3 regions of the Geodermatophilus sp. SYSU D01045 genome follow, and region 2 is predicted to be linked to each of the others. Evidence: predicted binding sites of a transcription regulator. Region 2 holds the regulator's gene; each other region holds the start of a gene.
The links. The regulator LexA, encoded in region 2, represses DNA repair genes until DNA is damaged. The targets are predictions, from matches to a motif close to TCGAACANNTGTTCGA.
Positions count from the first base shown of each region.

Region 1: a site for LexA is predicted at 2,730-2,745, ahead of dinB (DNA polymerase IV). Genes of this name have one in related genera too.
Region 3: a site for LexA is predicted at 2,208-2,223, ahead of ruvC (crossover junction endodeoxyribonuclease RuvC). Genes of this name have one in related genera too.

Region 1 is NZ_JBJGZB010000006.1:174,592-179,414, forward strand. It holds gene ACI798_RS07350 (transglutaminase family protein) at 1-391, shown strand, start outside; gene ACI798_RS07355 (cupin domain-containing protein) at 424-795, opposite strand; gene ACI798_RS07360 (DUF3040 domain-containing protein) at 944-1,372, opposite strand; gene dinB (DNA polymerase IV) at 1,508-2,680, opposite strand; gene ACI798_RS07370 (BatC protein) at 2,911-3,231, shown strand; gene ACI798_RS07375 (cupin domain-containing protein) at 3,519-4,643, shown strand; gene ACI798_RS07380 (sucrase ferredoxin) at 4,663-4,823, shown strand, end outside.
Region 2 is NZ_JBJGZB010000021.1:12,067-16,889, reverse strand. It holds gene ACI798_RS17295 (hypothetical protein) at 358-933, opposite strand; gene ACI798_RS17290 (LysM peptidoglycan-binding domain-containing protein) at 1,051-1,680, opposite strand; gene lexA (transcriptional repressor LexA) at 1,916-2,695, shown strand; gene ACI798_RS17280 (hypothetical protein) at 2,723-3,793, opposite strand; gene ACI798_RS17275 (phosphatase PAP2 family protein) at 3,765-4,514, opposite strand; gene hflX (GTPase HflX) at 4,630-4,823, opposite strand, start outside.
Region 3 is NZ_JBJGZB010000006.1:60,425-65,247, reverse strand. It holds gene pdxS (pyridoxal 5'-phosphate synthase lyase subunit PdxS) at 1-681, shown strand, start outside; gene pdxT (pyridoxal 5'-phosphate synthase glutaminase subunit PdxT) at 678-1,346, shown strand; gene ACI798_RS06825 (YebC/PmpR family DNA-binding transcriptional regulator) at 1,343-2,095, shown strand; gene ruvC (crossover junction endodeoxyribonuclease RuvC) at 2,241-2,807, shown strand; gene ruvA (Holliday junction branch migration protein RuvA) at 2,804-3,442, shown strand; gene ruvB (Holliday junction branch migration DNA helicase RuvB) at 3,439-4,563, shown strand; gene ACI798_RS06805 (preprotein translocase subunit YajC) at 4,736-4,823, shown strand, end outside.

The sequences.
Region 1 (4,823 bases), on a different contig from region 2:
CCCGGCCGCGCTGTGGGACGAGCTCGCCGCGACCGCGCGCGACCTCGGCCTGCCCTGGGACCCCGCGCAGACCCCGCGGCAGCAGGCGGCGGCGCTGAGCCGCACCCTCGACGGCGTCGCCGTCGCCGGGGGCGCGCACGGCGCCGGCGTCCCCGGCGCGGCCGACGCCATCGGGCAGCTGGCCCGCGCGGAGGAGGCGGCCAGCTACGGCCGTCCCGGCGCGCCCGCCGACCCGTCCCTGGGCGCCGCGCTGACCCGGGCGCGGCGGGGGCTGGCCGCGGCGGCGGCGCCCGGGGCCCGGCTCCGGGCCCTGCTGTGGCCGGCGTCGCTGGGTGACGCGCTCGGGGCGGCGGTCACCGCCCGCCTGCCCCGCCGGACCCCCGTCGCCTGAGCGGGACCCCGCGGGTCCCGGGCCGGCGGGGTCTACTGCCGGGTCGCCCAGACCGAGGCGCCGTGCCAGTCGACGGCCACGGCCGGCTCGTCCCCCACGACCCAGGCGTCGTGTCCCGGCGGCAGCGTCGTGACGTCACCGGGACCCGCGTCGAGCTCGGTGCCGTCCGCCATGACGACGTGGATGCGGCCGGAGAGGTGGTACTGCTGGTGCGGCGCCTCGCACAGGTCCGTGCCGGCGACCGGCCTGACGTGCTCGGACCACCGCCAGCCGGGCTGGACGGTGATCCTGCCGACCTCGACGTCGCCGGCCAGGCGCACCAGCTCCAGCCGCCAGTTGTCGCCCTGCCGCACCTCGTCGGGACGGTCGAAGGACACGTGCTCCAGGGGCTGTGTCTGCGTCATCGGGACTCCCCCTCCCGAGCGGCCCGTTCGTGGCGGTTCCAGTGTCCCCACCCGCCCCCCGGGCGGTCGACCCCCGAGGCCACGGTGCCGGGAACGGCGACGGCCGCCGTCCCGGGTGGGACGGCGGCCGTCGGCGGGGTCTCGCGGGCTACTGGTCGTAGCGGCGGCGGAAGCGCTCCTCGAGCCGGTTCTTCAGCGGCTGCCGGCGGGGGCGGCCGCCCCGGCCGCGGCCGGCCTGCGCGCCGCGGGCACCGGCCGGGCCGGTCTCGACGGCGCCGGTGGCCGAGCGGTAGTTGAGGACGCCGAGCGCGGCACCGCCGAACATCACGAGGAAGCCGAGGACGCCCAGGGGCACGGACGGGACGACGGCGCCACCGACGAGGACGGCCAGGCCCACCACGACCAGCAGCGCACCGAGCTGCAGCTTCCGCCGGGCCTTGAGCCTGCGGTCGCCGGTGCGGACGGAGGAGGCGAACTTGGGATCGTCGTCGACGAGGGCGCGCTCGATCTGCTCCAGCAGTCGCTGCTCGTGCTCGGAGAGCGGCACCGAGACCTCCAGGTGGGCGGAGCCAGACACCACCGGGCCCGTACCCGGTGGTGACACCGAGGATACGAGCCGTCGGCGGGGTGCGAAAGGCGAGTGCGCGGCGACCCGCCGCACTGCCGTCGGGACCACCCCTCCGGGGGTCCGTGACGGGCCCCCAGGCCCGCCTCAGCGCACCCGGCGGTCGCGGTCGCGGTGCAGCAGCGTGGCCGGCCGCACCGCGCCGGCGCCGAACCGGCGGGCCGCCCGGTCGGCGGCGAGCTCCGCGTCGCGGCGGCCGTGCTCGCGGGCGCCGAGCTCGAGCTGCCGGGGAGCCTCGCCGGACCGGACCAGCCGCTCGGCCCGCACGCCGACCAGCCGGATCCGCGCCCGGTCCAGCCCGAGCGCGTCGAACAGGGCCCGCGCGGTCTCGTACACCTCCTGCCCGACGTCGGTGGGGACGCCGAGGGTGCGGCTGCGGGTGAGGGTGGTGAAGTCGGCGAAGCGGACCTTGATGCTCACCGTGCGGGTCAGCCAGCCGCCCGCGCGCAGCCGGGCCGCCGTCCGCTCGGACAGCCGCAGCAGCTCCCGGTGGATCACGGCCGGGTCGTCGACGTCGGTGGGGAAGGTCTCCTCGTGCCCGGTCGAGCGCTCCGGCTCGTCGGGCACCACCCGGCGGGGGTCGCGGCCCCAGGCCAGCTCGTGCAGGTGGGCGCCGGCGGCGGGGCCCAGTGCCCGCTGCAGGGTGCGCGCCGGGACGTGCGCGAGGTCGCCGACGGTGCGCAGCCCCAGCCGCAGCAGCACCTGCTCGGTCTTCGCGCCCACGCCCCACAGCGCGCCGACCGGCAGCGGGTGCAGGAAGTCGATGACCTCGGCCGGGCGGACGACGAGCAGCCCGTCGGGCTTGGCGTGGGTGGAGGCGAGCTTGGCCACGAACTTGGTGCCGGCCACGCCGACGGAGCAGGTGATGCCCTGTTCGTCGAAGACGCGGGCGCGCAGGTACTCCCCGATCTCGGCGGCGTCGCCCAGCCGGCGCCCGGCCCCGCCCACGTCGAGGAAGGCCTCGTCCAGGCTCAGCGGCTCCACCAGCGGGGTCACCGACCGGAACAGCGCCATGACCGCCCGGGACACCTCGGCGTAGAGGCCCACGTCCCCCGGCAGCACGGTCGCCGCCGGGCACAGCCGCAGCGCCCGCGCCGTCGGCATGGCGGCGTGCACGCCGTACGCGCGGGCCTCGTAGGTGGCCGAGGTGACCACCCCGCGGTTGCCCGCGCCGCCCACGATGACCGGCGTGCCGGCGAGCTCGGGGTGCCGGCGCACCTCGACGCTGGCGAAGAACGCGTCCATGTCGACGTGCAGCACCGTGCACCCCTCGGCACGCCCGCCCGACGACCGCACGCGACCTCCCCGCTCGAACACGTGTTCGGAGACTAACGGTCCCCCGCCGGCGGCGGCGCGCCGTCCCCGGCGTGTCCGGGGAGCTCGTGACGACGCTGGTCGGCGCATGTGTGACCGGCGCACGGGCGAGGTAGGTGGGACACGACCGACCGTCGTCCGGCGGACGGTCCCGACCCGGATCCCGGAGGAGCCCGATGGCGCTCGACGACGACGACATGACCAGCACGGAGGGTCCGGCCGACAGCGGTGCCGGCGAGGGCACGCCCGGCCAGCACGACGGCGGCGCCGACGGCGGTGCCGACAGCGGCGCGGGCCACGGCCCGGCCGACGGCGGCGCGGTGGGCGGTGGCTCGGACGGCGGCGCGGACGGCGGTGCCGACGGCGGTGCGGACGGCGGCGCCGACGGTGGTGCCGACGGTGGTGCCGACGGCGGCGCCGGTCACGGCCCGGCCGACGGCGGTGCGGACGGCGGTGCCGACGGCGGCGCCGACGGTGGCGCGGACGGTTCGGCCTGAGCCAGGACCCGGCCGGCGCGGGGCCGGGCGGGGCTGACACCCGCCCGGCCCTGCGCCGGTGCACGCACCTCGACCCCGCGGTCTTCGCCGAGCGGTACTGGTCCCGCCGCCCGCTGCTCGCCCGCGCCGAGGACACCGGGGAGTCGTTCACCGACCTGCTGACGCTGACCGACGTCGACGAGCTGCTGTCGCGGCGCGGCCTGCGCACGCCGTTCCTGCGCATCGCCAAGGACGGCGCCGTCGTCGACGCCCAGCGGTTCACCACCTCCGGCGGCGCCGGCGCCGAGGTGGCCGACCAGGTCTCCTCCGACGCCGTGCTGCGGCTGTTCGCCGACGGCAGCACCGTGGTCCTGCAGGGCCTGCACCGGCTCTGGCCGCCGCTGATCGAGTTCGCCGACCAACTGGCCGCCGACCTGGGGCACCCGACGCAGGTCAACGCGTACGTGACGCCGCCGTCCTCGCGCGGGTTCAGCCCGCACTACGACGTCCACGACGTCTTCGTGCTGCAGGTGGCCGGCGAGAAGCACTGGACCATCCACGAGCCGGTGCTCGAGGAGCCGCTGCGCACCCAGCCGTGGACCGACCGCCGGGCCGCCGTCGCCGCGGCCGCCGAGCGCGAGCCGGTGGTCGACGCCGTCCTGCGCCCGGGCGACACCCTCTACCTGCCGCGCGGCTACCTGCACTCGGCGGTCGCGCTCGGGCAGACCAGCGCGCACCTGACCATCGGCGTGCACTCGGTGACCCGCTGGGCCGCGGCCGAGTCGGCGCTGGACCTGGTGCGGGTGCTGGCCGCCGAGGACCGGGAGCTGCGCCGCGCCCTGCCGCTGGGCCTGGACCTGTCCGATCCGGCGTCGGTCCGCGACGACGTCGCCACGGTCGTGACCGCGCTGCAGGAGTGGCTGGGCCGGGTGGACCCCGGCGAGGTCGCCGAGCGGCTGCGCTCGCGGACCTGGTCGCAGGTGCGCCCCGAGCCGGTCGCGCCGCTGGCGCAGGCCACCGCGGCGGCCGCGCTCGGCCCGGACACCGTGCTGCGGCTGCGCCGCCGGCTGCGCTGCGCGCTCCGCGACGCCCCGGCCACCGCCGAGGGCGGGCGGGTCGCCCTGCTGGCCGGCCGCCGCCGGCTGGAGTTCCCCGCCTCCACCCGCGCCGCGCTCGAGGGCCTGCTGGCCGCCGGCGAGCTCAAGGTCGCCGACCTGGCGGGCCTGGACGCCGACGACCGGCTCACCCTCGCCCGCCGGCTGGTCACCGAGTCGATCGCGCTGGTCGCCGGCGCGGCGGTGCAGGGCGCGCACGGGGTCGACGGCGTCCCGGCCACCGCCCCCGAGCCGGGTCCACACGGACCTGGCGCCCCGGCGCCGGACGCCGGCGGGGACGATGGGGAGCGTGCCGACGCCCTCGGGACCGGGTCGTGACCCCGTCGCCTCCTCCCGGGTGACCGCCACCGTCCCCGCCCGTGCCGGCCGGCTCGACGCCACCCGCTGCTCGGTCACGGCCCTGGTCCGGGGGGACTCCCCCGTGGCCACGGCCGGGCCGGCGCAGCGCTGGCTGCTCGTCGAGCAGCCGGGCCCGTGGGGCCGCGACGCGCTGACCGG
Region 2 (4,823 bases):
CCCCGTGGAGGTCCTGAGGACGGCCTGTGGAGGACTTCCATCGGTGCAACTACTAGATGTAGGGGGACAGTAGGCCCCGCTCCACTACATCTGCAAGACGAGAACCCGCGTGTCTCTTCCGTCGAGATCCGGCCGTGACCCCGTGGTGACCAGGGGCGAGCAGGGTCCCCTCCCGTCACACGACACGCCGGGACGCCGCGCGTGTCGGCGCGCGGGAGGGGGCGGGTGGGTGTATCGACCGCCCGTCAGGAGGGCGTCCACGAGCGCCTGCGATGGCGCGCGGACGCCCGCCCGGATCGCCGGCGGGACGCCGGCACGGGAACCACGGGCCCCGGGAGCACTCGCCCCCGCGGCGGGTCAGACGGTCGGGCGGACGGCGGGGCGGCCGCCGCGGGGGTGCGGCACCAGGTCCCCGAGGCGGATCGGCCGGGTGTAGAGGCGGGCGTCCTCGGCGAGGGTGTCGGCAGCGGGAGGTGCGGCCACGGACCCGAGGGCGACGGCGGGCATCTCCGCCGTGACGGCGCGGTGCCGCCCGGCGCCGTGGACGGCCCGTGCGCGGTGCCGGCCCGCGCCACCGCCGACGGCGGGCATCTCGGCGGTCATGTCGAGGCCGTGTCGACGTGCTCGGCGGGAGCGCTCGAGCGCAGGGCCTGCCGCCCGGTCCGATGCCGCCACGGCTGCCGGCGGGGCCTCGGGCGCCGGCGCGAGGTGCCGTTCGGGCAGTCGCACGTCGGCCAGCCCCACCCAGGTGCCGGCACCCTCGACCACCTCGGGGACGTCGGTCCGCAACCGCACCCAGGCCTCGCACACGCCGGCGTCGTCGTGTCGCCAGCCGAGCATCGCGCCGGGCACCCAGCTGCTGTTCACGAACACCTCGACGTCCTGTGGGGACCCGAAGGACACCGCTGCCTGGCTGTTCACGGCTGCTGACACGGTCCTCACCGTAAGTGTTGGTCTGCACTCAGTGCGTGAGCGACGCGACCGCCGATGGTTGACGAACCGGGGAGGTCCGCCTCGTCAGTTCCGGCCGCCCGGCCGCCGGCGGAGCGCCTACGGCAGGCGCAGCACCTGGCCGGGGACGACGACCGCCGCCTCCAGGTCGTTGAGCTCCTCGATCGCGTCGACCACCGCGCGCACGTCCTGGCCGGGGCCGGCGACCTCCGCGGCGATCGACCACACCGTGTCACCGCTCTCGACCACGACGCTGCTCTCGCCGGCCAGGCGCAGGCCGTCATCAGGGGCGAGGACCCCCCGGCCGAGGGCGGCCCCGCCGACGCCGGCGGCGAGGACCAGCACGGTGACCAGGCGGCGCCCGCGACGGGTCAGCCGCACCGGCGCCGGGGCCGGCGCGCACCGCGTGCGGACGGCGGCCCGGGCGGGCTCCGAGCGCACCGGCCGCCCGCTGGGGCGGGCCGGGTCGCGACGGGTGCGCGGCCCCTCGGCGGCCGGCCCGGCGGTGCGCGCGGGAGCCGCCGCGGGACGGTCGGGCACCGGCCGCAGGTGCCCCGCGACGCGGGGACCCGAGCCCGGCAGGCCCGCCCGCGGCGCCGGCCGGTCGGCGCGAGCCGGGACCGACCGGCCCCCGCCGGCGGCCGTCCCGCCCTCCCCGCGGAGCGGCGGCCGCCACGGGACCCGGACCGCCGCGTCGAACTCGAGCACTGCCTGCCGCACGCTGCCCATGACCGCTCCTCCAGATCGGGTCCACCGCATCGAACGCGTGTTCGATCGAACGTCTGTCCGGATGTCTACCGCACGGGTCCGACGAGTGCGAGAGCGGCGCGGCGTGTCCTTCGAACACACGTTTGAACCTGCGGCGCCGGCGCGCTACGGTCCGTGCGGGCGCACCGCCCGCCGACCGGCCCCGGCCGGGAGGGCGACGGACGGGCCGCGGGGACGCGGCCGGCGAGGAGGAGACGTGGCGGGCACGAGCGGGACCGGCCAGGGCACCCGGGGCGGCGGCGCGGCGACCCGCCGTCCGGCCGCCGAGCGCGGTGCCGGCGCGGACGGCACGGGCGCCGTGCGCACCTTCCCCGACCGGGGCGAGGGCGGCGACGGCCTGACCCAGCGGCAGCGCCGGGTCCTCGAGGTCATCCGCGACTCGATCGAGCGGCGTGGCTACCCCCCCTCGGTCCGCGAGATCGGCGAGGCGGTCGGCCTGTCCTCGGCGTCGTCGGTCGCCCACCAGCTGTCGGTGCTGCAGAAGAAGGGCTGGCTGCGGCGCGACCCCAACCGGCCCCGCGCACTCGACGTCCGGCTGCCCGGTGAGACCGCGGGCGAGTCCGCCCCGGCGGCGCCCGCCGCGGCCGCCGACGGCTCGGCGGCCCCCACCTACGTCCCGCTGGTCGGGCGGATCGCGGCCGGTGGCCCGGTGCTCGCCGAGCAGGCCGTCGAGGACGTCTTCCCGCTCCCCCGCGAGCTCGTCGGCGAGGGCACGCTGTTCATGCTGCGCGTCGCCGGTGACTCGATGGTCGACGCGGCCATCTGCGACGGCGACTGGGTCGTCGTCCGCCAGCAGCCCACCGCCGAGAACGGCGAGATCGTCGCCGCGATGCTCGACGGCGAGGCCACGGTCAAGACGTACAAGCGCCGCGACGGGCACGTCTGGCTGCTGCCGCACAACCCGGCCTACGAGCCGATCCCCGGCGACGAGGCCACCGTCCTCGGCCGCGTCGTCACCGTCCTGCGGCGGGTCTGAGCCGCAGGTCCCCGCCGGTGCCGGAGCTCAGGCGCCGGCGGGCGGACCACCGGACCGGCGGCGGCGCAGCCGCCCGCCGATCCACACCAGCGCGGTCGCGACGACGGCGGCGGCCACGCCGGCGGCCACCGGCGACAGGCCCCCGGCGTCCCCGCCGAGCAGGGCCGACGGCGACGGGTCGGCCGCGGGGGGCGCCGCCGTCGTGGGCGGCGCGGACCCCGCCGGGACCGGCACCGCGGTCACGTCCCCGGGGAGGCCCTCGCCGGCCACCAGCAGCGCGCTGCCGTCCGCGGTGAACGACACGGCCTCCCCCTGCGGTGCCTCGGGCAGGGCGATCCGCACCGGCTCGCCGGCCAGCGCCCCCGGGACGTCGGCCCCGGCGAGCGGCCAGACGTAGGCGTCGGTGTAGGTGCGCAGCGCGATCCGGCTGCCGTCGCGGGCGACCGCCCCGCCGGTGACCAGCAGTTGCCCGGCCCGGCCCACGGGACCGCCGGGCGTGCCGGTGAGGGTGAACGCGACGGTGCCGACGTCGGCCAGCGCGACCGTGCCGCCGTCGACCAGCGGCGCCGCCGGCCGGTAGACGTGGCTGGCGCCGAGCACCTCCTTGGTCACGATGTACGGGGTCCCGTCGGGGGCGAGCAGCAGCGCCTCGGCGTCGTGCGGGCCGTCGGGGTAGGTCAGCCGGTGCAGCGCCGTCCCGCCGTCGGGCCGCAGCGCGACGAGCGCGACCGTCGTCCGGACGGTGGTGTTGTCGCCGGTGTCGGCCAGCCACACCGTGCCGTCGGGGCCGACGCCGAGGTCCTCGGGGTCGTAGGGGTCCACCGGCGCGGTGGTCACGTCGACGACCTGGCACGCGCCGTCGAGCACGTACACGGCGACCTCGTCCCCGCCGTCGACCACGGCGAGCATCCGGTCGCCGACGTCCACCAGGCCGGAGAGCTCGGCCAGCCGCGGGTCGGTCACCTGGCAGCGGACCGAGGGAGCGGCCGGCTCCTCGGCCGCGGCCGGGGCCGCCCGGAGGGCGAGCAGGCCCGCGGTCAGCAGGACGGCCGGTGCCCGCCGGACGGTGCTACGCGGACGGGCGGCCGGACCGGGCACTCGCCCAGCGTGACAGCACCAGCGCGTCGAGTGCGTGAACCACGCCCAGCAGCAGCAGCCCGACGGCCGCGCCCACCACGGCGTCGGTGACCCAGTGGAAGTCCAGCGAGACCATCGCGATCCCGGTGGCCACCGGCCCGACGACGGCCAGCCACCACAGGGTGCGCTGCACCCGCGGCCCGAGTCCGTACTCGACCGCCTGCCAGCGCGCCACGCCCCACATGAGCACGGCGTTGGCCACGTGCCCGGAGGGGTAGCTGGCGCCGTCGCGGTGGAAGAAGGAACCGGGATAGGCGGGGGCGGTGCGGCCGGTGCCGAACTTGAACGCGTAGACGACGACGGTGAGCAGCGCCAGTGCGGTGACCACCCGCAGCAGCGGCAGCACCGTCCGCTCGCGCACGCACAGCCAGCCGACCAGGGCGGCCAGCACGATGAGGATGGTGCCGCGGCCGCCGATCTGGGTGACCGCCCAGACCGGCCAGTAGGCCGGGGAGTCGCGCAGGTCCCAGGCGCTGACCACCTCGGACACCTCGAGGTCCAGCCGCTCGAGCACCCCGCGGCTGAGCAGGTCGACGGTGACCCCGACGGTGACCGCGAACGCCACGACCAGCAGCCACCACGGCGGGCGCCCGCTCCCCACCACCGGCTCCGGGCGGGCGGTGGCCCGCTCCGGGCGCCCGGTCGGCGCGCCGGGGCTGCGCCGCACCACGCCGCTGGTCACGCGATCACGGTACCGGGCCGTGACCCGCCCGTGACCTCGGCGGGGCGGAACGGCGAGCCGCCCGGGCACCCGGCGCGGAGCCGGGCACCCGGGCGGGCGGGGGTGCGGGAGACGGTCAGCCGACCGGGACGGCGAACCGCTCGAGAGCGGCGGCCAGGCCGCCGTCGACGCGGGCGGTCAGCCGGGTGCCGCCGGCCTCGTGCTCCTCGCTGAGCACCTCGCCGTCGCGGTGGACGCGGGAGACCAGGTCGCCGCGGTCGTAGGGCACGAGCACCTCGACCTCGACGTCCGGGTGCGGCAGCCGGGCGG
Region 3 (4,823 bases), on a different contig from region 2:
GGGATCGTCTCCGCCGTCTCCATCCCGGTGATGGCCAAGGCCCGCATCGGGCACTTCGTCGAGGCCCAGGTGCTGCAGAGCCTCGGCGTCGACTACGTCGACGAGTCCGAGGTGCTCACCCCGGCCGACGAGGCGCACCACATCGACAAGCACGCGTTCACCGTGCCGTTCGTCTGCGGCGCCACCGACCTGGGCGAGGCGCTGCGGCGGATCGCCGAGGGCGCGGCCATGATCCGGTCGAAGGGCGAGGCGGGCACGGGCAACGTCGTCGAGGCGACGCGGCACGTGCGGGCGATCCGGGCCGGCATCCGGCGGCTGGGCACCCTCGACGAGACCGAGCTGTTCGTCGCGGCCAAGGAACTGCGCGCGCCGCACGACCTGGTCGCCGAGGTGGCCCGCACCGGGAAGCTGCCGGTCGTGCTGTTCACCGCCGGCGGCATCGCCACCCCGGCCGACGCGGCGATGATGATGCAGCTGGGCGCCGAGGGCGTGTTCGTCGGCTCGGGGATCTTCAAGTCCGGCGACCCGGCCCGGCGCGCCGCCGCGATCGTCCAGGCGACGACGTTCCACGACGACCCCGACGTGATCGCCAAGGTCTCCCGCGGGCTGGGCGAGGCCATGGTCGGGATCGACGTGGACACGCTGTCCGACTCGCAGCGGTTCGCCGCGCGCGGCTGGTGAGCGCGCCCCGGATCGGGGTGCTCGCGCTGCAGGGCGACGTCCGCGAGCACCTCGCGGTCCTGACCGGGCTCGGCGCGGACGCGGTGCCGGTGCGGCGCCCCGCCGAGCTGGCCGCCGTCGACGGGCTGGTCCTGCCCGGCGGCGAGTCGACCACGATGGCGAACCTCGCCGTCCGCACCGGGCTGCTCGAGCCGCTGCGTGCCGCCGTCCGCGGCGGGCTGCCGGTGTACGGCACCTGCGCCGGGCTGGTGCTGCTGGCCGACCGGCTCCTCGACGCCCCGCCCGGGCAGCAGACGATCGGTGGCCTCGACGTCACCGTGCGGCGCAACGCCTTCGGCCGGCAGGCCGACTCCTTCGAGTCGCGCGTCGCGGTGGAGGGCGTGCCCGGCGGCCCGCTGTCGGCCGTGTTCATCCGTGCGCCGTGGGTCGAGGAGGCCGGGCCGGGGGTGCAGGTCCTCGGGCGGGTCGAGGGCGGAGCGGCCGACGGTAGGATCGTCGCGGTGCGCCAGGGCGACGTCGTGGCCACCAGCTTCCACCCCGAGCTGACCGGGGACACCCGGGTCCACGCGTGTTTCATGGAGATCGTGCGGAGCGCGGTCGGCGGGGCGGTCGCAGCCCCCAGCGGCGCCGGTGCCGGCGCCCCCGACCTCGGAGGAGCACAGTGAGCGGCCATTCCAAGTGGGCGACCACGAAGCACAAGAAGGCCGCCATCGACGCCAAGCGCGGCAAGCTGTTCGCCAAGCTGATCAAGAACATCGAGGTCGCGGCGCGCACCGGCGGCGGTGACCCCGCGGGCAACCCGACGCTCTACGACGCCATCCAGAAGGCGAAGAAGTCCTCGGTCCCCAACGACAACATCGACCGCGCGGTCAAGCGCGGCTCGGGCGCCGAGGCCGGTGGCGTCGAGTACCAGTCGATCACCTATGAGGGCTACGCGGCGGGGGGCGTCGCGGTGCTCGTCGAGTGCCTCACCGACAACCGCAACCGGTCGGCCTCCGAGGTGCGCACCGCGATGACCCGCAACGGCGGCTCGATGGCCGACCCGGGCTCGGTGTCCTACCTGTTCACCCGCAAGGGCGTCGTCGTCGTCCCGAAGGCCGACGGCGTCGACGAGGACACCGTTCTCATGGCGGTCCTCGACGCCGGCGCCGAGGAGGTCCGCGACCTCGGCGACACCCTCGAGGTCGTCTCCGAGCCCGGTGACCTGGTCGCCGTCCGCACCGCGCTGCAGGACGCCGGCATCGACTACGACTCGGCCGAGGCCGGGTTCGTGCCCAGCGTCACCGTCGAGCTCGACGAGGAGGGCGCCGGCAAGGTGTTCCGCCTCATCGACGCGCTCGAGGACCTCGACGACGTGCAGAACGTCTACGCCAACTACGACGTCTCCGACGAGGTGCTCGAGAAGGTCGGCTGAGGGAGCTCCTCCTCTCCCTCCCCGCCGCGCACGGCCGGGGCCGCGCACCGCTCCCCGGACCGTGCCGCGTGTTGCGCCGCGGGGCCGTCGTCCGGGACGGTTACGGTTGCGGTCGAACACGCGTTCGGTGGGAGGGGGAGCGGGCATGCGGGTGCTCGGCATCGACCCGGGGCTGACCCGGTGCGGGTGGGGTGTGGTCGACGGCCGGCCCGGCACGCGCCCGGCCGCCGTGGGCGTCGGCGTGATCCGCAGCTCCGCGGACCTGGACCTGGAGCTGCGGCTGCTGGAGCTGCACACCCAGGTCACCGCGCTGCTGCGCGAGCACCGGCCCGACGTCGTGGCCATCGAGCGGGTGTTCACCCAGAACAACAAGGGCACCGCCACCGGCACCGCGCAGGCGGCCGGGGTCGCGGCGCTGGCCGCTGCGCAGGCCGACCGGCCGGTCGCCTGGCACACGCCCAGCGAGGTCAAGGCGGCCATCTCCGGCAACGGCCGCGCGGACAAGGAGCAGGTCACCCTCATGGTCACCCGGGTGCTGGGGCTGGCGTCACCCCCCAAGCCGGCCGACGCCGCCGACGCCCTGGCGCTGGCGGTCTGCCACGTGTGGCGCGGCCCGGCCCAGGACCGGCTGCGGGTCGCGGCGATCGCCGGCGGCATCGGCGCGCCGGTGGTGCAGCGGACGCTGCCGCGCTGGCAGGGGGTGTCCCGGTGATCGCCTCGGTGAGCGGCCGGGTCGCCGCGGTCGGCCCGGAGGGCGCGGTCGTCGAGGTCGGCGGCATCGGCCTGGCCGTGCAGTGCACGCCGGGCACCATCGCCCGGCTCGCGGTGGGTGAGGACGCCCGCCTGGCCACCAGCCTGGTCGTGCGCGAGGACTCCCTCACCCTCTACGGCTTCGCCGACGACGACGAGCGGCAGCTGTTCGAGCTGCTGCAGACCGCCAACGGCGTCGGCCCGCGGCTGGCGCAGGCGGTGCTGGCCATCCACCCGCCGCGCGAGGTCCGCCGCGCGGTGTCCACGGCCGACGTCAAGGCGCTCATGCAGGTGCCCGGCATCGGCAAGAAGGGCGCCGAGCGGCTGATCCTCGAGCTGCGCGACCGGCTGGGCGCCACCACCACCGACACCCAGCTCGACGGGCCCGCCCCGGCGGGTCTCGCGCCGGTCACCCCGGTGGCGCCCTGGCGCGACCAGCTGTCCTCGGCGCTGGTCGGGCTCGGCTGGTCCACCAAGGAGGCCGACACCGCGCTCACCGCGCTCGCGCCGGTCGCCGACGAGCAGCTCACCAGCACCGGGCGGGTCGACGTCGCGCTGCTGCTGCGCCAGGCGCTGCAGCTGCTGGGCCGGTCGTGAGCGCCCCGTTCGACCGGTCGCTGACCGGCGAGGTGGAGTCCGGCATCAGCCGCGACTTCGCCGTCTCCCCGCAGGCCGGGGACGAGGAGCGGGTGGTCGAGTCCGCGCTGCGGCCGCACTCGCTGACCGACTTCATCGGCCAGCCCAAGGTCGCCCGCCAGCTCGCGCTGGTCCTCGAGGGCGCCAAGCGCCGGGGCCGGCCGCCGGACCACGTGCTGCTGTCCGGCCCGCCCGGGCTCGGCAAGACCAGCCTCGCGCTGATCATCGGCTCGGAGCTCGGCACCTCGGTGAAGATCACCAGCGGCCCGGCGATCGAGCGCTCCGGCGACCTCGCCGCGATGCTGTCCAACCTCGGCCCCGGCGACGTGCTGTTCATCGACGAGATCCACCGCATCGCGCGGCCCGCCGAGGAACTGCTGTACATGGCGATGGAGGACTTCCGGGTCGACGTCGTCGTCGGCAAGGGGCCCGGCGCCACCGCGATCCCGCTGGAGATCAACCCGTTCACCCTGGTCGGCGCGACCACCCGGGCGGGCCTGCTCACCGGGCCGCTGCGCGACCGGTTCGGCTTCGTCGGGCAGATGGAGTTCTACGAGCCCGCCGAGCTGCAGCAGGTGCTCGCCCGCAGCGCCGACCTGCTCGGCGTCGAGCTCACCGACGACGGCTCGGCCGAGATCGCCGGCCGCTCCCGCGGGACGCCGCGCATCGCCAACCGGCTGCTGCGCCGGGTCCGCGACTACGCCGAGGTCGAGGCCGACGGCCGGGTCACCCGCGCCGTCGCGCAGGCCGCGCTGGCCCTCTACGACGTCGACGACCTCGGGCTGGACCGGCTGGACCGGGCGGTGCTGGAGGCGCTGGTCGTGCGCTTCTCCGGCGGGCCGGTCGGCGTCTCCACGCTGGCGGTCGCGGTGGGCGAGGAGCCGACCACCGTCGAGGAGGTGTGCGAGCCGTTCCTCGTCCGCGCCGGGCTGCTGGCCCGCACCCCGCGCGGGCGGGTGGCCACCGAGGCGGCCTGGCGGCACCTCGGCCACCCGGTGCCGCGCGGCGGCATCCCCCTCGGGGGTGTCACAGCCGTCCCGCGTGACCCGGGCGCGTCGTCGGAACCGCTGTTCGACGCCTAGACTGATCGGCGCTGGCGCGCAACTCGGCCCTCCCCGGGCCGACCGGTCCCGGCCGTGCGATCCCGTGTCGGCGCGGACGGTGTCCCGCGCGCCACGACCGACGTACCCGAGCGGTCCCGACCCGGGCCGCACCGACCGCGCGCAGCCGGCGCGGTAGAGAGGCACTCCCGTCGTGGAACTGTTCCCCCTGCTCCTGCTCGTGCTGGCGTTCGTGGCGCTGGTCGTGCTCCCCGCGCGGGCCCGCAAGCGCCAGCAGAACC